Regions from separate parts of the Massilia sp. PAMC28688 genome, predicted to be linked through region 3. Evidence: predicted binding sites of a transcription regulator. Region 3 holds the regulator's gene; each other region holds the start of a gene.
What was found. The regulator HrcA, encoded in region 3, represses chaperone genes, less so after heat shock. The targets are predictions, from matches to a motif close to TTAGCACTCNNNNNNNNNGAGTGCTAA.
Positions count from the first base shown of each region.

Region 1: the regulator HrcA is predicted to act here: its motif matches at 4,066-4,092, upstream of groES (co-chaperone GroES).
Region 2: the regulator HrcA is predicted to act here: its motif matches at 3,713-3,739, upstream of rpoH (RNA polymerase sigma factor RpoH).

Region 1 is NZ_CP080378.1:3,104,866-3,112,022, forward strand. It holds gene KY495_RS13820 (ABC transporter ATP-binding protein) at 1-289, opposite strand, end outside; gene KY495_RS13825 (GntR family transcriptional regulator) at 298-708, opposite strand; gene KY495_RS13830 (ankyrin repeat domain-containing protein) at 828-1,364, opposite strand; gene KY495_RS13835 (DUF2061 domain-containing protein) at 1,533-1,937, shown strand; gene groL (chaperonin GroEL) at 2,023-3,672, opposite strand; gene groES (co-chaperone GroES) at 3,700-3,990, opposite strand; gene KY495_RS13850 (DUF904 domain-containing protein) at 4,274-4,528, shown strand; gene KY495_RS13855 (cell division protein ZapA) at 4,525-4,836, shown strand; RNA gene ssrS (6S RNA) at 4,883-5,063, shown strand; gene KY495_RS13865 (EVE domain-containing protein) at 5,123-5,587, shown strand; gene KY495_RS13870 (sulfite exporter TauE/SafE family protein) at 5,677-6,501, shown strand; gene lgt (prolipoprotein diacylglyceryl transferase) at 6,508-7,157, opposite strand, start outside.
Region 2 is NZ_CP080378.1:925,795-932,951, reverse strand. It holds gene ggt (gamma-glutamyltransferase) at 1-1,688, opposite strand, end outside; gene KY495_RS04075 (hypothetical protein) at 1,705-2,109, opposite strand; gene KY495_RS04070 (hypothetical protein) at 2,391-2,621, shown strand; gene rpoH (RNA polymerase sigma factor RpoH) at 2,701-3,600, opposite strand; gene ftsX (permease-like cell division protein FtsX) at 3,953-4,873, opposite strand; gene KY495_RS04055 (cell division ATP-binding protein FtsE) at 4,870-5,529, opposite strand; gene ftsY (signal recognition particle-docking protein FtsY) at 5,536-6,945, opposite strand; gene KY495_RS04045 (MerR family transcriptional regulator) at 7,055-7,157, opposite strand, start outside.
Region 3 is NZ_CP080378.1:2,367,243-2,374,399, forward strand. It holds gene KY495_RS10600 (PhoX family phosphatase) at 1-1,074, opposite strand, end outside; gene KY495_RS10605 (hypothetical protein) at 1,335-2,045, opposite strand; gene KY495_RS10610 (hypothetical protein) at 2,065-2,736, opposite strand; gene KY495_RS10615 (HAD family hydrolase) at 2,985-3,701, shown strand; gene hrcA (heat-inducible transcriptional repressor HrcA) at 3,794-4,810, shown strand; gene fur (ferric iron uptake transcriptional regulator) at 4,828-5,256, opposite strand; gene KY495_RS10630 (outer membrane protein assembly factor BamE) at 5,345-5,917, shown strand; gene dapB (4-hydroxy-tetrahydrodipicolinate reductase) at 5,956-6,777, shown strand; gene KY495_RS10640 (MotA/TolQ/ExbB proton channel family protein) at 6,790-7,157, shown strand, end outside.

The DNA.
Region 1 (7,157 bases), 740 kb from region 3:
CGGCCACGCCCATCCAGGCGGGCAGGGTATGCTCTTCGTTGACGAAGCCGATCCGTCCGCGCAGCTGCGGCGTGAGGGCCGCACTGTCGCAGCCCAGGATGCGCGCGCTGCCCGCGGTGGGAGTGTCAAAGCCGAGCAGGACCCGGAACAGGGTCGACTTGCCGGCGCCATTGGCACCGACGATGGCGTGAATGCCGCCGCGTGGCACGTGCAGGGTCAGTGCGTCGAGCGCGCGCTTGTTGTCGTACTGGACGGTCAGGCCGTCGGTCTGGATGATGAGCTGGTCCATGATGCTCCTTATGCCGTCTTGCGCGGCAGGCATTGATCGAGTTCGTCGGCCACGCGGTCCAGCACCTGGCCGCTGCTGTAGTCAAGCCCAATGACGTCGCCCACGAAGCGCTGCACCGCGTCATCGAGGCGGCGCGCGCGCTCGTCGTCCGACAGGCGCTGGCGCGGCGTGGCGACGAACAGGCCAAGCCCGGCGCGCGCATCGAGCCAGCCTTCGCTTGTCAATTCGCTGTAGGCCTTGGCCACCGTGTTGGGATTGACGGTGAGCTGCTGCGCCAGCCCGCGCACGCTGGGCAGGGCCGCGCCCACCGGCAGTTCGCCGCTGGCGATCAGTCGCCGTACGCCGTCCACGATCTGGCGATTGATGGGGCGGGGGTCGCCGGTGGCGATGTGGAGCATGAGGGCTGCGCGTCGGGTCATTGTGTCACCTGTCTACTGTACTATTACGGTTAGTACAGTAACAGCGTGCAATGGCCGCGTCAACCAATTAGTGAAAAACGGTTGCAACGCCGCGCGCCTGGGGGGCGCGGCGGGAAGGATCAGGCCAGGCGGGCTTCTATCTGGGCCAGGGTGGCAGCCGCGCCCATCGTGCGGGCCAGTTCGAGCGCCGTCATGCCGCGGCTGTCGATGGCGTTGAGGTTGGCGCCGTGTGCGAGGAACAGGTCAACGATTTCGGTACGGTTGAACATGGCTGCCATCATCAGTGGCGTCTTGCCATCCGGGCTGGCGCCCTCCACGTCGGCACCGTGCTGCAGCAGCAGGCGCGCAATGTCCGTGTAGCCCTTGTAGGCGGCGCCGGCCAGCGGCGTCTGCCCCTGGTCATTGGCAATCTGGGGATTGGCGCCCGCTTCAAGCAGCAGGCGCACCGTGTCCAGGTGGCCGTGATAACTGGCCAGCATGATGAGGCTGTCGCCTTTTTCATTGCGGAAGTTAACCGGCATTCCTTTTTCGATCATCGGACGCAGCGACTCGGCGTCGCCCGCGCGCACCAGATTGAAGACATTGCGAATGAAGGCCAGCGTTTCCTGGTCCATGGCCGGCTTGCCCGACGATGGGTGTCCCTGTTGCTCGTGCATGATGCTCCCGTTTGGCGATTAGCTTGTCGAAAGAGCATTATGATCTTTCCTGCCAAGTCGCGCAGTTCGCTTGGAACAGGGAAGCTATTGGTGCGATCAAAATTTTTTTCTTTGCTTTTCAAATGAGAATGATTATTATTTGCATTCCTGAGAAAAGAAGGACGCCCCATGCTTACCGCCGCCAAAACCGCCAGCCAGATTGCCACCCACACCTTGATTGCTTTTGGCCTCATGTATGGCATGACGGGGTCGGCCGCCTTTGGCGGCGTGGCGGCGCTGGTGGAGCCGGTGATCAATGTCCTGTTGCTGCCCCGGCACGCCAGGTTCTGGCAGGCCCGGCGCCAGCGCATCAGGCGCATCGCGCTGGCGATCGCGGCCGAAAAGGTATCGCAAACGCTCATGCACATGGGCGTTGCCTTCCTGACGGGCTTCGGGCTGACCGGTTCGCTTGCCTTTGGCGGGGCGATGGCGCTCATTGAACCCGTATGCAATGTCATCATTTTGCCGCTGCACGATGGCCTGTGGGAGCGTATGCGCCTGCGATGGGCGCGAGCGCTGTGGCTGCCAGCATAGAAAGCTGGCGCCCATGAAAAAAGCCTGCAGGGCGAACCGCTGCAGGCTTTTTTTTGTTGACGCAGGGCAGGCCAGCTGCCCAGGCTTACATCATGCCGTCCATGCCGCCCATGCCACCCATGCCACCCATGCCGCCCATGCCACCGGCAGCTGGCTTGTCTTCGGCCAGCTCGCATACCATGGCGTCGGTGGTCAGCATCAGGCCGGCGATCGAGGCGGCGTTCTGCAGTGCCGAACGGGTCACCTTGGCTGGATCCAGAACACCCATTTCAACCATGTCGCCGTAGGTGCCGTTGGCAGCGTTGTAGCCATAGTTGCCATTGCCGGCCAGGACCGCTGCCACCACCACCGATGCTTCTTCACCGGCGTTTTGCACGATCATGCGCAGTGGCTCTTCCATGGCGCGCAGGACGATCTTGATGCCAGCTTCCTGGTCAGGATTGTCGCCCTTGACGGTGATGTTGGCACGTGCGCGCAGCAGGGCTACGCCACCGCCAGGCACAATGCCTTCTTCCACGGCAGCGCGGGTTGCGTGCAGCGCGTCTTCCACGCGGGCTTTCTTTTCCTTCATCTCGACTTCGGTGGCAGCGCCAACCTTGATCACGGCAACACCGCCGGCCAGCTTGGCCACGCGCTCTTGCAGCTTTTCACGGTCGTAGTCGGAAGTGGCTTCTTCGATCTGGACGCGCACTTGCTTGACGCGCGCTTCGATCGCTTCGTTCTGGCCGGCACCGTCGATGATGATGGTGTTTTCCTTGCCCACTTCGATACGCTTGGCCTGGCCGAGTTCTGCCAGCGTGACCTTTTCCAGGGTCAGGCCAACTTCTTCAGCGATGACCTGGCCGCCGGTGAGGACAGCGATGTCTTCCAGCATGGCCTTGCGGCGGTCGCCAAAGCCTGGTGCCTTGACGGCGCAGGTCTTGAGGATGCCACGGATGTTGTTCACCACCAGGGTTGCCAGTGCTTCGCCTTCGATGTCTTCGGCGATGATCAGCAGTGGACGACCGGCCTTGGCAACTTGCTCCAGGATTGGCAGCAGGTCACGGATGTTCGAGATCTTCTTGTCGCACAGCAGGACGAATGGGCTGTCCTGGATGGCAACCTGCTTGTCCGGATTGTTGATGAAGTAAGGCGACAGGTAGCCACGGTCGAACTGCATGCCTTCCACGATGTCGAGCTCGTCGTTGAGCGACTTGCCGTCTTCGACGGTGATGACGCCTTCCTTGCCGACTTTTTCCATCGCTTCAGCGATGCGCTCGCCGATCGAGTAGTCGGAGTTGGCCGAAATGGCGCCAACCTGGGCGATTTCCTTGGTGGTGGTGCATGGCTTGGCGATCTTGGCCAGCTCTTCGACGGTGGCAGCAACTGCCTTGTCGATGCCGCGCTTGAGATCCATTGGGTTCATGCCGGCGGCAACGAACTTCATGCCTTCGCGTACGATGGCCTGGGCCAGCACGGTAGCGGTGGTGGTGCCGTCGCCGGCGTTGTCGCTGGTGCGGGAAGCGACTTCCTTGACCATCTGCGCGCCCATGTTCATGAGCTTGTCTTTGAGTTCGATTTCTTTTGCAACCGATACACCGTCCTTGGTGACGGTGGGGGCGCCGAAGGAGCGCTCCAGTACCACGTTGCGGCCTTTAGGACCCAGGGTGACCTTGACGGCGTTGGCCAGAATGTTGACGCCTTCAACCATCTTGGCGCGCGCTGCGTCGCCGAATACTACATCTTTAGCTGCCATGTTTTTTTCTCCGTTGAATTTTGGGAATTACTTGACCAGGACGGCCATGATGTCTTCTTCGCGCATCACCAGCAGCTCTTCGCCGTCAACCTTGACGGTCTGGCCGGAGTATTTGCCGAACAGGACGCGGTCGCCAACCTTGACTTCGAGCGCGCGTACTTTGCCGTCATCCTGGACCTTGCCGTTACCGACGGCCAGGATTTCGCCCTGGTCTGGTTTTTCTGCGGCTGCGTCAGGGATGATCAGGCCGGATGCAGTTTTGGTTTCCTGGTCGAGACGCTTGACGATAACGCGATCGTGCAATGGGCGAAGGTTCATGCAAAACTCCTTAGTTTTCAATGGTTTGACTTGCTGTTCGTAGCCACGGCCACAAGCCGGGGCTGGAAATCGTTGTTAGCACTCTCTGCTAACGAGTGCTAATTATAGGGACGGCCACCCCTATTTTCAAGGCATCATCCGTTTTATTTCTCTGATCAGCTTGATTTATCGCAAAGGTGCCGGCCTCGGCCGGGCGTACATCGAGATGATGCTCCAGATCAATAAGATGAGCTAACGTACTGAATCGGTTGAAATAAATCCTGCAGCCCCCTATAGTAGCGGGATGATTTCTGAATTCACCGACCTTTCCGACAAGATCAACCGGCTCGCCGAGATGACTGTGTCGCTCCGCCGCGAGAATGCCACCTTGCGCCAGTCCAATGCCATGCTGGCAGCGGAAAATGAAGCGTTCATGACGCGCCTGTCCGAAGCCCAGCAGCGGGTCGAAGCGCTGCTCGCCGCCATGCCGCCGGAAGCCGACGCCGCGCAGGAACTGCCGCAGGGCGACGCTCCCTATCACAACGAGGCTACCCAATGACCGAAATCAACGTCACCATCATGGGCAACCCGTACCGCCTGACCTGCAAGGAAGGGGAAGAGCGCGTGCTCAAGGAAGCCGTGAGCCACCTGGACAGCAAGATGTGCGCACTGCGCGACTCGGGCAAGGTCAAGGGCAACGACCGCATTGCCGTCATGGCGGCGCTCAGCGTCACGGCGGAATTCTTGTCCGTCAAGGCGCCTCAAGGGCCGCTGTCGGACCTGTCGATTTTGGAAGTCAAGGAAAAACTCGCGTCCATGCACGAGGTGTTGGACACAGCACTGACGCCGCAAGAAAATCTTTTTTAAGCGGACAAAATCGTTTGACATGGCGACACATCGGAGTAAACTCCGTTCCACCCTGCGGTGTTCGCGATTGCCATATATTCCTTGAACCATTTATGTGCATCGGTTGCGGAAATTTGTTCGATGGGAGTGAGCGTCGCTCGTTCGACGAACCCGAAATTGAACTAACTGTGACCACCTTGAACCATTAGGTTCGGGATGCCGGCAAAAACGGCACAGGCGGGGCACTTATTACGTAAAGCGGTTGCGAGCATTCGGTGCGCAACCGTTTTTTTTATGGGCAAGGCATATGCGTTACTGGCTGATGAAATCCGAACCCGACGAGGTAAGCATCGACGATGTGCTGGCCGCGCCGCAGCGCACCGTGGCCTGGTTCGGCGTGCGCAACTACCAGGCGCGCAACTTCATGCGCGACGGCATGCAGCCAGGCGACCTGGCCTTCTTTTACCACTCCAGCTGCGCTGAGCCGGGCATTGCCGGCATCGTGGAAATTGCCGGCACGGCCTATCCGGATGCCACGCAATTCGATCCCGACAGTCATTATTACGATCCCAAGGCTACCCTTGAACAGCCGCGCTGGATCAGCGTGGACGTCAAGGCGCTGCGCAAGACGCGCCTCGTGAGCCTGAAAGAACTGCGCACCCATCCGGAGCTCGAACAGATGCGCCTGCTGGCCAAGGGCAGCCGCCTGTCGGTGATGCCGGTCGAAGCGTCTGAATGGGCCTTCATTGACAGCCTGCTGGGCCGCGCCTGATGCCAATTGCTAGCCGGATAAACAGTAGCGGCTGAAAGCGATAGAATGCTTCCCTCGCGGGCCAGGCCCGACTGCATGGGCGGAACACGATGGACTGGACGCTGGTATTAATACTGCTGTTGATGGGAACCGGCGGCGGCTTTGCGGCCGGCTTTCTCGGCGTGGGCGGGGGCATGGTGCTGGTGCCTTTCGTGACCATGATCTTTGCCGCGCGCGGCTTTCCGCCCGCAATCGTGGTCCACATGGCCATTGCCACCTCGCTGGCCACGATCCTGTTTACTTCCCTGTCCTCGGTGCGCGCCCACCACCTGCACGGCGCCGTGCGCTGGCCCATCGTGCTGCTGATCGCGCCCGGCATCGTGGTCGGTTCCTGGATAGGTCCTTACTTCGCCAAGCAGCTCGATACGTCCCTGCTGGCGCTGGTATTCGGCCTGTTCGTGGCGTTCTCGGCCACCCAGATGATCTTGAACCGCAAGCCCTCGCCGTCGCGCGAGCTGCCGGGACCGGCCGGCATGTTTGCCGCCGGCGCCACCATCGGCACGGTCTCGGGCCTGGTGGGCGCGGGCGGGGGCTTCCTGTCGGTGCCGTTCATGAGCTGGTGCAACGTCAAGATGCACAATGCGGTCGCCACCAGCGCGGCGATCGGCTTTCCCATTGCCCTGTCGGGCACGCTGTCCAATATTTACCATGGCTGGAACGAGCAGGGCTTGCCGGCCCATTCGCTCGGCTACATTTATGTGCCGGCGCTGCTGGTCATTGCCGCGGCCAGCGTCACCATGGCGCCGGTGGGCGCGCGCGCGGCGCACCGCATGCCGGTCGCCAAGCTCAAGCGCATCTTCGCCATGGTGCTGTACTGCCTGTCGGCCTACATGCTGTGGAAGGCGGCCAGCAGTGCCGGTCTGCTGAACGCTTGACGACGCTTAAGCCCGGGCCGGCTGCCGGCCGCCCTGGCGATACGCCCAGGCCAGCATCAGCAATGCGCCAATGATCATGGGCAGCGACAATACCTGGCCCGAGGTGATCGGCAAGCCTGCCACTTCGATCTGCCAGTCGGGCACGCGGAAGTATTCCGTGAAGAAGCGCGCGCAGCCATAGAGCAGGGCAAACATGGCGCCCACCGCCAGGCGCGGGCGGGCCTTGCGCGAAAACATCCACAGGATCACGAACACCATCAAGCCGTCAACGATCATCTGGTACAGCGGTGACGGATGACGCGGGCCTTCCACCCCCGGCCACAGCATGGCCCATGGCAGGCTGGGGTCGGCCAGGCGGCCCGGCAGTTCGGCATTGATGAAGTTGCCCAGGCGTCCGGCGGCATAACCGAGCGGCACCAAGGGGGCGATGAAATCCCATACGTCCAGCACATGGCGGCCGCTCTTGCGCGCCCACAGCGACATGGCGATCAGCACGCCAAGGAAACCGCCGTGGAACGACATGCCGCCCTCCCACAGCTTCAGGATGCGCAATGGTTCGAGCAGCAGGTGCGGCTGATAGAACAGCACTTCACCGAGGCGCCCGCCCACGACCACGCCGAGCATGCCGTAGAACAGCATGTCGTCCAGGTCCTCGT
Region 2 (7,157 bases), 1.4 Mb from region 3:
GCGGTCACGCTGCCGTCGCTATGGAACACAATGGCATTGGCAGCGCCGATTTCTTCCGGCTTGGCCCCCCATTTGTGACCAAACTTGTCGAGGTTTTTCGCGTGCGCGCCGCCCACGTAGCCCGCTTCCGTGTCGGTCACCGCATCGTTGCGCTGTGACAGGCGCGGCGCATGCAGCGCCCGTTCCATGGGCATGCCGAAGTCGATGTGGTTGACGATTGTCTGCAGCACGGTAGTGATGATGGTGGCGCCGCCCGGGCTGCCGATGGTAAACGCAGGCTTGCCATCCTTGAGCACGATCGTGGGCGCCATGCTGCTGCGCGGGCGCTTGGCCGCTTCCGGCACGTTGGGATGGGGACCGGCAAAGTCGAAGTCCGTCATTTCGTTATTGAGCAAAAAGCCGTAACCGGGCACCACGATGCCGCTGCCGCCCCAGTCTTCGATGGTGAAAGTGTAGGCCACCACATTGCCTTCCTTGTCCGACACTGTCAGGTGCGTGGTGTGCGCGCTTTCTGCCTGCAGCCTTGCCGCCTGCGGCCGCAGCGGCACACTGGCGTCGTTCTGGAACGGGTAAGGGTCGCCCGGCGCGACCTTGCCCGCCGCGCGGTTGGTGCTCATCTGGGCGCGGCGCTTGGTCGCGTACTCCTTGCTCAGCAGGCCGGCCACGGGCGCATCGACAAATTCCGGGTCGGCCAGATAGGCGTTGCGGTCGGCAAAGGCCAGGCGGCTCGCTTCCAGGTACAAGTGCTCGGCGTTTGCGCGCGGCAGGGATTGGAGGTCGTAGGCTTCCAGAATGTTGAGCGCTTCGGCAATGGTCACGCCGCCGCTTGACGGCAGCGGCATGCCGATGATGTCATGGCCGCGATAGGTGCTGCGGATGGGGGCGCGGATGCGCGCTTCGTAATTGGCCAGATCGGCCATCGTCATATTGCCGGGCCGGACCTTCACTCCCGCTGCTGCGGGCGGCTGGTTGACTGCCTGCGTGATGGCCCGCGCCATGGGACCGGTGTAAAAGCCTTTGGTGCCGCGCGTGGCAATTTCGCCGTAGGCCCTGGCCATGTCGGGATTGCGGATGACGGTGCCGACCGGCAGTGCCTTGCCATCCTTCAGATAGAGCTTGCGCGTGGTCGCAAAGAGCTGAAATTTTCTTTCATTTTCGCGGCTCAAACGATGAAAAGTTTCATTGACCTTGAAGCCCTGCTTGGCGACCCGGATCGCCGGGGCCAGCACCTGGCTGAACGACATGCGGCCATAGCGCGAGAGGGCTTCGTGCCAGCCGCGCACCGTGCCCGGCACGCCCACGGCAGCGCCGCTGGCAATGGCGCCCGTGTAGTCCATCTCCTTGCCATTTTCCATGAACAGGGACGGCGTGGTGCTGGCAGGTGCCATTTCCCGGTGGTCGATGGTGACCGCCCGCTTGTCCTTGGCCAGGTAGATGACCATGAAGCCACCCCCGCCAATGCCACAGCTGAACGGGTCGGTCACACCCAGCGTGGCAGCTGCGGCAACGGCGGCGTCAATCGCGTTACCGCCCTGGTTCAGGATGGTCATTGCCGACTGCGAGGCTTGTTCGCTGATGGTGGCCACCGCGCCGCCACGGCCGGTGGCCACCGGGGTCTTGGCGGCGGCGGGCAGGACAATCAGCAGTGACAGGACCAGGGCCAGGTAACGCGGCGCGTTATTGCTCATGATGGGTCGGAGTAGCTTAGCGCCGGGTGATTTTGAGCGTCACCGTGTGGACCGGTGGCGGGGTGGACGCGGTGGTGGCACGCGGAGCAGGTTCCACCAGCGGGCCGAGGGCGACCCGCGCCGCGACGGTGGTTGCGTCGTAAGAAGGCTTGTCCTTGTTGAGCGCGAAGGACTCGGTGCCATTGTCGGCCGTCAGCGTGAACTTGTAAGTGATCATGCCGGCAGTGATGCACTGGACATCTGGCGGGCAGCGACTGTCTTCGACACCGTCAAATCGCAGCCGGGCGTTGTCGCCAATCTCGGCGGTACGGGTTGGCTGGAGCTTGATGGTAGCGTTCATGGGAATTTCCTTGGGTGGGGCAGCAGCGCAGCCGGTCGCCAGCATCACTGCGGCAATCGGATACAGGAAGTTGGCTTTCATGTTCGCACTCCTTGGATGAGTCGAAAAAGCAATCATAGACAAAAAGTACAGATTGCGTAGCGCGCCACGGCCCTGGCGTGAGGTCGTCGCCGATTTGTAAGTGAACGTAAGATGCCCACCTCCGGCATATTGCTGGCATATTATTTGATGTGGAATATTCTTGTATGACAGTCGCCGTCTGAATTGATGAACTGCCCACCGGTAGGTGTGACATCGAAGTAGGTCGAACCTGGTTGTTTGATTCAAAGGAGAGAAAAATCACAAACGAACTGGAGAATTGAATGCAAAAGAATGTTTCTTACCTCATCACCTTGCTGTCTTTTGCCGGACTTGCCGGTTGCGCCACCTCTGACAATGCAATGTCACCAGACGGAAAAGTGGCGCAGGATGCGGAAGCGGCACGCCAGGTGCAGCACGCGGATGCCGCCATTGCCATGCGCGATGGTGATCGTGTCAATCGCGAAAAGCGTGCGCGTGATCTGGGCGTTCCGCCGGCAGTGCACAACCGGTAACTCAGCGCCGGTTGTCGCCCATAAAAAATGCCGCGCAGTGCAAACTGCGCGGCATTTTTTTTGAGGCAGAGTTGGCCGCTTACATGTAAGCCGACAGCGCACCCTTCATTTTCTTGAGAGCAGCCGATTCAATCTGGCGAATCCGTTCCGCCGACACGCCAAACTCTTCAGCCAGCGTGTGCAGCGTGGCACCGGAACCATCGTCGTTGGCCAGCCAGCGCGCTTCCACGATGCGGCGCGAACGGGCATCGAGCTTGGACAGGGCGCTTTCCAGGCCTTCGGACTGCAGGCGCGTGACCTGTTCGGCTTCCAGCACCTTGGTCGGCTCCGACAGGTCGGACGACAGGTAGGCGATGGGCGAGAACTTGTCGTCCTCGTCATCGGTTGGCGCCTCCAGCGCGATATCGCGACCGGACAGGCGGGTTTCCATCTCGATCACTTCTTCGCGCTTCACGTCCAACAACTTGGCCAGGGCATCGATCTGGGTGGGCGACATGGCGTCCAGACCCTGCTTGTTGCTGCGCAGGTTGAAGAACAGCTTGCGCTGTGCCTTGGTGGTGGCGACCTTGACCAGGCGCCAGTTCTTGAGGATGTACTCATGCATCTCGGCCTTGATCCAGTGCATGGCGTACGACACCAGGCGTACGCCCTGGTTGGGGTCGAAACGCTTGACTGCCTTCATCAGGCCGATATTGCCTTCCTGGATCAGGTCGGCGTGTGGCAGGCCATAGCCGAGGTAGCCGCGCGCAATCGACACCACCAGGCGCAGGTGTGACAGAACCAGCTCCTGCGCGGCAGCCAGGTCATTGTTTTCCTGCAGGCGCTTGGCGAGGGAAATCTCTTCGTCGTGGCTCAGCATGGGCAGGCGGTTCACCGCCGAAATATAGGCGTCAATATTGCCAAGGTTGCCAGTAAAGCCGAGTCCGAGAGCACGATTACCGGCCGGAACCAGGGCAGATTGTGCGGACAACGTCGTCATGTTTTTCCTCGTAAGAGATGGACTGCAAAGGCGCCATACAGCGGTGGCGCGACGCGTAATGCTGGGCTGCTGGCGGCGGATTTGTTCGATAACCCCGCCATGCAGGCATATATTAGCACTCCCCAAGGATGAGTGCCAATCAATGGATTAAATGGCCCCGATAGCAATAAAATATTACTTCTCGGCAAAACGATCAGGGCAGACCTCACTCTAGAGGAGCGATCATAGTGCGATTTGATCGGTGTCAAACCATTGCTGCTTCACTCGGGAGTTCTCACCTTACGCTTTGACCCACCGTGGAACTGTTCGTTCGCACACGGTGAGTGCAAACGCCGGCGCGTTTAAGCTTCGCTTAACGAAGCCGCGCCAGGTGGCGCTGTACCGACAGCATCGCTCCCAGCAGGCCGAGGAAGGCGCTGATCGCCAGCAGCAAGGCCATGGCCAGCGGATGCAGGGGCACCAGCTGGAATTGCGATGCGTACAGTTTTGCGAACTCGGCAATGGCAGTGTTGAGCGGGCGTAGCGACAGCACCACGGCACCCAGGGCCACGGCCCCGGCGCACAGTCCCAGCAGGGCGCCCGTGTAATAAAAGGGGCGGTGGATGAAATTGTCGGTTGCGCCCAGCAGCTTGCTGACAGCGATTTCCTCGCGCTGGGTCAGCACCTGCAGGCGGATGGTATTGAACACCACCGCGATCACCACCATCCCCAATGTGATGGCCAGCAGCAGCAAGGCTGTCCGCAGCACCCCGAGCAGGGCCGAGAGGCGCTTGACCCATGCCGAGTCCACCTGCACCGTGTCAACCCCGGGCAGGGCGCGCAACCGGGCCGCGACCGCTTCCACGCGGGCCGCATCGGACGCCGCGCCCGAACTGTTGAGCTTCATGACGTAGCTGTCCGGCAAGGGGTTCTCGCCGAGCGTGTCGAGCACGTTCGACAGGCCGCTTTGCGCCTTGAGCGTGGCCAGGGCGTCTTCGCGCGGCACGAAGGTGATCTGGGCACTGTAATCCTTGACAATAGTGGCCAGGGCCGGCTTGATCGCCAGTGCCTGCTCGCGCGTGGTGGCGGTGCTGACGAACACACTGATTTCAGGGTCGACCGAGAGCTGGCGCGACATGGGGCGCACGTTTTCCAGCAAGGTCAGGCCCACGAAGGGCAGGGCCAGGGCAATTGCCACCACCAAAACGTTAAACAGGAAGCTGCCGGGCGCGCGGGACAGGCCCGCCAGCGCCGCGCCCATGGCAAAGCGGTGTTCACGAAACCAGCTCTTCATTGCGTGCTCCCCGTCAGCTGGCCATGGTCGAGCCGGATCACGCGACCGGCGCGGTCCAGCACCTGCTCGTCGTGGGTGGAAATCATGCACGTCACGCCGGCGGCGTTAAAGGCGCGCAGGGCGTCGAGCACCTTGTCGGCGCTCACGCGGTCAAGGTTGGCAGTGGGCTCGTCAGCCAGGATGATCTGGGGGCGGTTGACGATGGCGCGCGCGATCGCCACGCGCTGCTGTTCGCCGCCCGACAGTTCCAGCGGCCGCGCCAGGGCCCGCGTTTCCATGCCCACGCGGGTGAGGGCGGCGCGCGCGCGGCGATCCGCTTCGGCGCGCGAGGCGCCGGTTACGAGGATGGGCAGCATCACGTTGGCCAATACCGAGCGGTCAGTCAGCAGGCGCTGCTGCTGGAAAATCAGGCCCAGGTTGCGCCGCAGGTAGGGCACGCTGGCGCGCGGCAGCTTGCCAATGTCCTGGCCGTTGACCAGCACCTGGCCGGACGTGGGCCGCTCGATGGCGGCAATCATCTTGAGCAGGGTGGATTTGCCGGCACCGGATGCGCCGGCCAGGTAGACCAGTTCGCCCCTGGCAATGGTGAGCGATACTTCGCGCAGTGCAATGGCATCGGGCGAATACTGTTTGGACACATACTGAAATTCAATCATGAGGCCTTATCCGAGCAATGCTTCAACAAATTCGTCGGCCTTAAAAGGCTGCAAGTCATCGAGTTTTTCACCGACGCCAATGAAGTACACGGGAATCGGGCGGGTGCGGGCAATGGCCGCCAGCACGCCGCCCTTGGCTGTGCCGTCGAGCTTGGTGATCACGAGGCCGGTCAGGCTGAGGGCGTCGTCGAAGGCCTTGACCTGGGCCAGCGCGTTCTGGCCCGTGTTGCCGTCAATGACAAGCACCACTTCATGGGGCGCGCCATCCATGCCCTTGCCGATCACCCGCTTGATCTTCTTGAGTTCTTCCATCAGATGCAGCTGGGTGGGCAGGCGGCCGGCGGTGTCGACCATGACGACATCCATCTTGCGCGCCTTGCCCGACTGCACCGCATCAAACGCCACCGCGGCCGGGTCGCCTGATTCCTGGGCAATGACGGTCACGTTGTTGCGCTGGCCCCAGACCATGAGCTGCTCGCGGGCGGCAGCCCGGAAGGTGTCGCCGGCGGCCAGCAGGACCGATTGCTGGTACTTCTGCATGTGCTTGGCCAGCTTGCCGATGGTGGTGGTCTTGCCGGCGCCGTTGACACCCGCAATCATCATCACGAGCGGCTCGTAGCGGCCCAGTTCCAGCGGCTTTTCCAGCGGGCGCAGCATATCTGTCATGAGAACGCGCAGGGCGCCCTTGACGGCGGCGGCGTCCAGCAGGCGCTCATCCTTGACCTTGCGGCGCAGGCCATCGAGCAGGAACTGTGTGGCGTCCATGCCGGCGTCGGACATGAGCAGCGCCGCTTCGAGCTCTTCATACAGGTCTTCATCGATCTTGGCGCCCACGAATAGCAGGCTCAGGTTGCTCGATGTCTTGGACAGGCCGGACTTGAGCCGCTCCATCCACGTCTTTTTCTTTTCCGCTTCCGTGGTCGGGCGCTCGGCCGTTTCGGGAATGATCTCGACTTCCGGTTCCGGTTCCGGTTCCGGTTCCGGTTCGTACACCGGCTCGGGCGGCGGCGGCGGTGCCACCGGGGGCGGGACAAAGGTGGACGTCGTGCCATAGCGGCGCGAGCTGACGGCAGGGGCAGGTGTGGCCGGCGGCGTCGAGATGGTGACGGGCGCCTCTGCGGCCGGTACCGGCGGCACGTCGACAGGCGCCACATCGACCGCTTGCACACCAACTGGCGGAACATAGGCCGGTGGAACGTAGGCCGGTGGAACGTGGGCCGGCGGAACGTAGGCCGGTGATACCGCGGCTGACGATACAGGGGCCGGTGCAGCAGGGGCCGGGGGTAGCGCGGCCGGCGGCAGCGGTGCGGGCACCACCTCAGGCGGTGCCACAGCCGTCGCCTGCTTTACCGGCTCAGGCGGCGGTGGCGGCGCAATCTCGGGAGGCGGCGGTTTTTTCTTGAAAAAACTAAACATTGGTCTGTATGGGAGGGCGCAGCATGCACATGCCCGGCAATCGCGGGCACGATGAAATGGATCGCGCGTATTCTACCAGAGCAGACTGCGGTTTCTTTTTCAATCCTGCCTAACTGGCAAGGGCCGCATGCTGTGCACGCCAGCGGGCGATGGCGCCCGGGATGTCGGATAAATCCAGCACGCACTGCGGTCCCAGCTGCCGCCGGGCCAGT
Region 3 (7,157 bases):
CGGCACGGCCGCCCTGGTGTACGGGTCCATTTCGACGATGTAGCCCATGCCGTTCATTTCATTGCGGTAGTCGTCGGTGGCCGCCGCGCCCTTCTTGCTGATGTCCCAGCGTGCGTACTTGTCGTCGCTGCCGCCGGTTTCCCAGCCATGGCGCGAGGTGGCGCCCTGGTTGCGGCCATAGCGCTTGAGGGCAGCAACGCTCTTGTCGGCGCGCGCGGCGTCGTCGGTGGCGCTGCGCACAAAGTAGCCGGCCCAGTTTTCTTCGCCGGTCAGGAAGGAACCCCAGGGCGACTTGCCGGTGCCGCAGTTGTTCAGGGTGCCGCGGGTGCGGGTGCCGTCGCTGGAGAATTTGGTCGCCAGCAGGGCGTGGCCACGCGCCGGTCCGCTGATGGACATTTCCGTCAGCGGCGTGATGCGGCGGTTAAATGCCGACTCTTTCACGTACGACCAGGCGTTGCCGGTCTTTTTCACTTCGACGATGGCCACGCCGTGGGCGGCCACTTCCTTGTCCACTTCGGCGGCGGGACGCGGCAGGGTGGTGGTGCCGCCGTTTTCGTGCAGGAAGTGCGAGGACAGGCGCTCATCGGTGGTGGCCTCGTGGTTGATGGCCAGCAGACCGCGGTCGCTCACGCTGGTGGACGGGGTGCCGCTGGCCGACAGGGGGTAGAACTCCATGCCGTCATGATGGTCGCCGGCGCGGTTGTCGAAGTCGCCGTCGGTGCCGTCATTCTTGAAGGCCGGGGTGGCAGCGTTGATCGGGTCGCCCAGCGCGTACAGCACGGTGGCGGTATAGCCGGCCGGGACGGACACCGCATCGGCCAGGCTTTTTGAGACGGCGGTAAAGGCCAGCAGCTTCTCGGCAGGTGCCGGTGGCGCCGGCGGCGTGGGAACGGCCTTGTCGTCGCTGCTGCCGCAGCCGCTCAAGGCCAGCGCGCCCATGACGGCGCCGGCGCCACCGGCCAAGCTGCCGCGCAGCAGGCTGCGGCGGCTGATGCGCGCGGCCAGCACGGCGTCAAATGATTCGGTGGTGGAGGTATTGCAGTCGATGTCGTCGTGGTCAAGCAGCTTCGTCATGAGAATCCCGTGGGCAGTGTTTGGATGAGCAGACGGGATTCTAGGGAGCCTTGATGACTGGGCAGTGACTGCGCGATGACAGCTTTATGACAATGTTTCGGTTTGGCCGAAAAAAAAGCCCGCTAGAAGCGGGCTTGAAATCCAATTCTTTTTGAGGAGAGTTGGAGGAGACAAGTTCAGTATGCTGCGCCGCAGAATATAAATCAAATTTATATTTAGAATATCTGTTATTCAGCGCGCAAATGTCCCCTCCCGCGCCATTACACCTTGACGCAGTTGATATCGATGGCCGCGTGGCCGTCGCCGATGGTGCCGGCAGCGCTGGTGGCTTTGCTCGCTTCCCCGGCGGCCGGTGCCGGCTCCAGGCGCGTGCCTACCGGCGTGGTGGGCGTGGCCACCAAGTTGCAAACTGTCGGCGTCGTTCCGCTGGGCTGGCGGAAAATCGTCAGGCTGATGTTGGAGCCATACTTCAGATTCGGGACCAGGTAGGTGGGGGCGACGGCCGGCGTTGTCTTCGGCATCTCGATGTCGATCGGGTTGGGCGTGTCGCTGCCGTTGGTGATCTGCAGGCCGGTGACGTCGGCGCCGGGCCCAATGGTGACCTTGCCGGTCAGGTTCCAGCGCTGCACATTGCAGTACAGCTGGACTTCGATGCTGGCACGCCGTCCGGCCACATCGCTGCCGTCAAGGATCTGGCAGCTCGTATGGGGCGCCGGTGTCGCTGCAACAATGTTGTACTCGGTACCGTATTCCAGCGTATTGGGGAAGGAGACCGTGGTGGCCGTGCTGCTATTGATGGTCAGGGTCTGGCCACTGATCGTGTCCTTCAACACGAGCGGGAAATACACCAGGCCTTCGGCCTGGGTCTTGTTGATGTTGACATTGATCGGGTAGGTCGCCTTGCCGCCGCAGCCGGACAGGCCCAGAGCAAGTGCGAGCAGCAGGGCCGGACGCATAAAGGATGATTTCATATATTCTCCAAAGCCCCTGTCAGGTGCACGAAATGTTCAAATTGGTCACGCCACCGTTGGGCATCCTGGCCACGGGCGCCGCAATCGGCGGGTTGGCCTGGGGGGCAGCCTGCGACACGACACAGGTGCCGTTGGTGGGCTGCTTGAGGATGGTCACGCTGTAAGGCACTTCTTCCGGCACCGGCGGCAGCGAGAACTGTCCTGTCAGCGCGGTTTCGTTGGCCGCTGCCGTATACGTGCCACTGCCGTTGTTGATCACGAGGCCGGCGTGCGGGCCGGTGATGGTGCCGCCCAGGGGATAGGTGATGAGCTCGCACGACACCGCGATGCCCTGGGCAGGATAGATGCCCACGTTGCCGTCGCCATTGAGGACCCTGCATGTCTTGGCATTGGCCGGTATTTCGTAGACCACCTGGCCGTCAACCTTTTCTGCCTTTTCCACCAGTTCGACTTTGTACGCCGTATTCGCGGTCACGAACTGGGTGAACTGGAAACCGGCTCCGGGAGCGACATCGACCGGGGTGCCGCCATTGAGCCTGAGCTTGAGTCCCGGCTTGGTCACGTTGACCAGGGTGACGGGAATCGGCTGGTCGGGAAACGGCTCTTCGCCGCGGCCGCAGGCCGACAGGACCAGTGCGCACGCCAGCGCAGCGCCTGTGGCTGTGGCGCTACTGAAGTACTTATTTTTCATGCAATCTCCGAATCTGGTGAAGCGGGCAGGCCGGATGGGCGCCGCGGAAAGAATTGGACGCCATTTTAGTGCATTTACTATCACGACGGCTCGTTTGCGTTGTTTCACCATGTAACGGTGGCTGGGAGACGGCAATCGGCCCAAATAACCACGCTGCGTTGCGCGCAGCGAAAACCGAGGCTTGCCTCGATTGATTTTCCCCCTGCGCCTCGCTATGCTAGACATAACCCCCTCTACCGAGTCTGGATATGACCACGACATCGCGCCGCGCCTGGCCCAAGGCCATTCTGTTCGACCTGGACGATACGCTGTGGCCGATTGCGCCCGTCATCATCGAGGCCGAGCAAAGGCTGCACCAGTGGCTGCAGGAAAACGCGCCCCGCGTGGCCGACCGTTTCTCCATCGACAACCTGCGCCAGAAGCGGCTCGCCCTGCTCGCCACCCAGCCCGAGTTTCACCTGGACCTGGGCGCCCTGCGCCGGGCCGGGCTGCTGTCGGCCTTTGAAGAGGCAGGCGAGGATATCGACAAGGTCGAGCAGGCCATGATTCACTTCTTCGCCGCCCGCAACGCGGTGGTCCCCTATGACGACGTGCTGCCCGGCCTGCTGCGCCTGAAAGGGCGCGCCAAGCTGGGATCGATCAGCAATGGCAATGCAGACCTGCAAGCCATTGGCCTGTCGCACCACTTCAAGGTGTCGGTCGCCGCCCACGAGCTCGGTTACGCCAAGCCGGACGTGGCCATTTTCCATGCTGCCTGCAAGGCCCTCGGGGTCGATCCGGCCGACGCCGTCTACGTGGGCGACGACGTGCTGCTCGACATCCGCGGCGCGCAGCAGGCGGGCTTGCGCGCCGTCTGGCTCAACCGGGCAGGCAGCAGCCGGCACCTGGAACACGCCGTGGTGCCGGACGCCATTGTCAGCAATTTTGACGAGCTGCTGGACTGGCTCAAGCGCGAGCACGACTGACGCGGGCGCGTCATGGCAGGCAATCGCCACGTGCGCGCGGCGAACGTGCATAATATGGCACTGACAAGTCTGTTTTTGACCATACCCGAATCATGCCTCTCGACACCCGAGCTCAAACACTGCTGAAAGCGCTGGTCGAACGGTATATTGCCGACGGCCAGCCGGTCGGCTCGCGCGCGCTGTCCAAGATTTCCGGCCTCGACCTGTCGCCGGCCACCATCCGCAACATCATGGCTGACCTGGAAGAGATGGGCTACGTGGCCAGTCCCCATACCTCGGCCGGGCGCGTGCCCACCCCGCGCGGCTACCGGATCTTCGTCGATACCCTGCTTACCGTGCAGCACCTCGACGAGCAATCGGTCGAGTCGCGCATGCGCTTGCAGACGCTGCAGCCGCAAAAGCTCATTTCCAGCGCCGCGCAAATGCTGTCCTCGCTGTCGCAATTTGCAGGCGTGGTGCAAAGTCCGCGCCGCGAGTCGGTGTTCCAGCAAATCGAGTTCCTGCGCCTGTCCGAAAAGCGCATCTTGCTCGTCATCGTCGATCCCCGCGGCGACGTCCAGAACCGCCTGCTGCTGACCGAATCGGACTATACGCCCACCCAGCTGATCCAGTCGGCCAACTACATCAACCAGAATTACGGGGGGCTGTCGTTCGACGAGGTGCGCCTGCGCGTGACGGGCGAACTGCGCCAGCTGCGCGACGACATGGGGCGCCTGATGCAGGCGGCGGTGGAGGCGGGCAGCGAAGCGATGGCCGACCAGTCCGACGACATGGTCATTGCGGGCGAGCGCAATCTGCTGTCGGTGTCGGACCTGTCGTCGAACATGAGTTCGCTGCGCCAGATGTTCGACATGTTTGAACAGAAAACCGGCCTCATGCAGCTGCTGGACGTGTCGAGCAAGGCATCGGGCGTGCAGATTTTTATCGGCGGCGAATCCAATCTTGTGCCCATGGAGGAAATGAGCGTGGTGACGGCGCCCTACGAAGTCCATGGCAAGATCGTCGGCACCCTGGGCGTGATCGGCCCCACCCGCATGGCTTACGAGCGGGTCATTCCCATTGTCGATATCACGGCCAAGCTGCTGTCGAACGCGCTCAGCAACAACTGAGGGATCAATCGCCGTCGTTAATGGCGGTGTGGGCAGTCCGTCTTGACACAGTTGCCGTAGATGGCCAGTGCATGCTCGGCAATCTTGAAGCCGCGCTCGACGGCCACCTTGTGCTGGCGCTGCTCGATCTCTTCATCGTAGAACTCTTCGACCCGGCCGCAGTCCAAGCAGACGAGGTGGTCGTGGTGCGAACCGGCGTTGAGTTCAAAAATCGCCTTGCCGGTTTCAAAGTGGTTGCGGTGCAGTAAGCCCGCCTGCTCAAATTGCGTCAATACCCGGTACACGGTGGCCAGGCCCACATCCATGTTTTCGGTCAGGAGCAACTTGTAGACGTCTTCGGCTGTCAGATGGCGCACTTCGCTGTTCTGGAAAATTTCCAGAATTTTCAGCCGGGGCAGGGTTGCTTTCAGGCCGCTTGCCTTCAGGTCGCTAGGATTGTTACTCATGTTTTACTCGTTTATGGGCGCAGTGCTTTATGATATAGCGTTTTAGACGGAGGCGCCTAGGCTTCCGTTCAACGTTTTGAGGTTCCCTATGCGTGTAGTTACTCCAGTTTTGCACCGTTTTCGCCAGCGTGCCATGACGGCGGGCCTGTTGGGCGCCGCCCTCGTGCTGTCGGGCTGTGCGCAAATGCGCGCCGCAACCGCGCCCCCGGCGCCGGTCACCAATGACGGACCCGTCGCCGGCACCGGCAGCCAGACCGTGCAGGCCACCAAGCTGCAGAAGTTCCTGTGGGTATTTTCGCCCTACCGTCCCGATATTCAGCAGGGCAATTTCGTCTCCAAGGAAATGCTGGCCCAGCTCGAAGTCGGGCAAAGCCGCGACCAGGTGCGGTTTATCCTCGGCACGCCCCTGTTGACCGACATTTTCCATGCCGACCGCTGGGATTATCCGTTTTACCTGCAGCGCGGCAATGGCGCCCTCACCAGCGCCAGGGTCGTGGTCCACTTCAAGGATGACAAGGTAGCGCGCATTGAAGGCGGCAATCTGCCAAGCGAACAGGAATACATTGCCCAGATCGCCGGTCCGCCGCGCAAGGTCAAATCGTCCCAGAGCGCGCCCAAGAAGGAAGAAGTGGGCGCGGCGGCGATCAACATCAAGAAATAAACATCAACAATTAAATTTATCCAACAACAGGAATGGGCATGAGTGAATCGGGAAGCGGTCAGTTGAAGGTGGCGGTGGCCGGCGCCAGCGGGCGCATGGGAAAAATGCTGATTGACGCCATTGCTGCCGCTCCCGACATGGTGCTGGCCGGCGCGCTGGGCGTGCCCGGCTCGCCCGAGATCGGCACCGATGCCGGCGCCGGCAGCGGCCAGCTGACGGGCGTACTCATTCAGTCCGATCTGGCACTGGGCCTGGCCGATGCCGATTTCCTGATCGATTTCACCCGGCCCGAAGGCACGCTGCACCACCTCGATTACTGCGTGGCCAATGGCATCAAGATGATCATCGGCACCACCGGTTTCGACGACGCCGGCAAGGATGCCATTCGCGAAGCTGGTGCCAGGATTGCCATCATGCTGTCGCCTAACATGAGCGTGGGCGTCAATGTCACGCTCAAGCTGCTGGAAATGGCCGCCAGGAGCATGGCCGAAGGCTACGACATCGAAATCGTCGAGGCCCACCACCGGCACAAGGTTGATGCGCCCTCCGGCACCGCGCTCAAGATGGGCGAAGTCATTGCCGACGCCCTCGGGCGCGACTTGAAGCAGTGCGCGGTCTACGGCCGCGAAGGCGTGACCGGCGCCCGCGATCCATCCACCATCGGCTTTGCCACCATTCGCGGCGGCGATATCGTGGGTGACCACACCGTGCTGTTCGCCGGCATTGGCGAACGTATCGAAATCAGCCACAAGTCCAGCAGCCGCGTGACCTATGCCCACGGTGCGCTGCGCGCTGCGCGCTTTCTGGCCAGCCGCGACAAGGGTTTGTTCGACATGCAGGACGTGCTGGCCCTGTCCTGATCCGGTGCCGCCATGCCCGACGCCCCCAGCCCGCACGGTGCCAACGCCCTGGAACTGGCACTGGCGCGCCTCTGGGAGCAGGGCGATGCCGTCAGCCAGGCCGTGATGGTCTTGCTGCTGGCCATGTCGCTGGTGAGCTGGTGTGTCATCCTTTTCAAGGGCTGGACCAGCTGGCGCATCCGGCGCGCCGCGCCGGCGGTCGATCGCTTCTGGGAAGCGCCCACCGTCAGCGACGGCGTCGCCATGCTGTCGGTAGCCGACACGGAACACATCTTTTCGCCATTGCCGGGCACCGGCCTGAAGCAGGCCGGGGCAATGCCGGGCCTGGGTGGCAGCGTGCCCCGCACCGAGCACATGGTGCGCCTGCTGCGCCAGCAAAT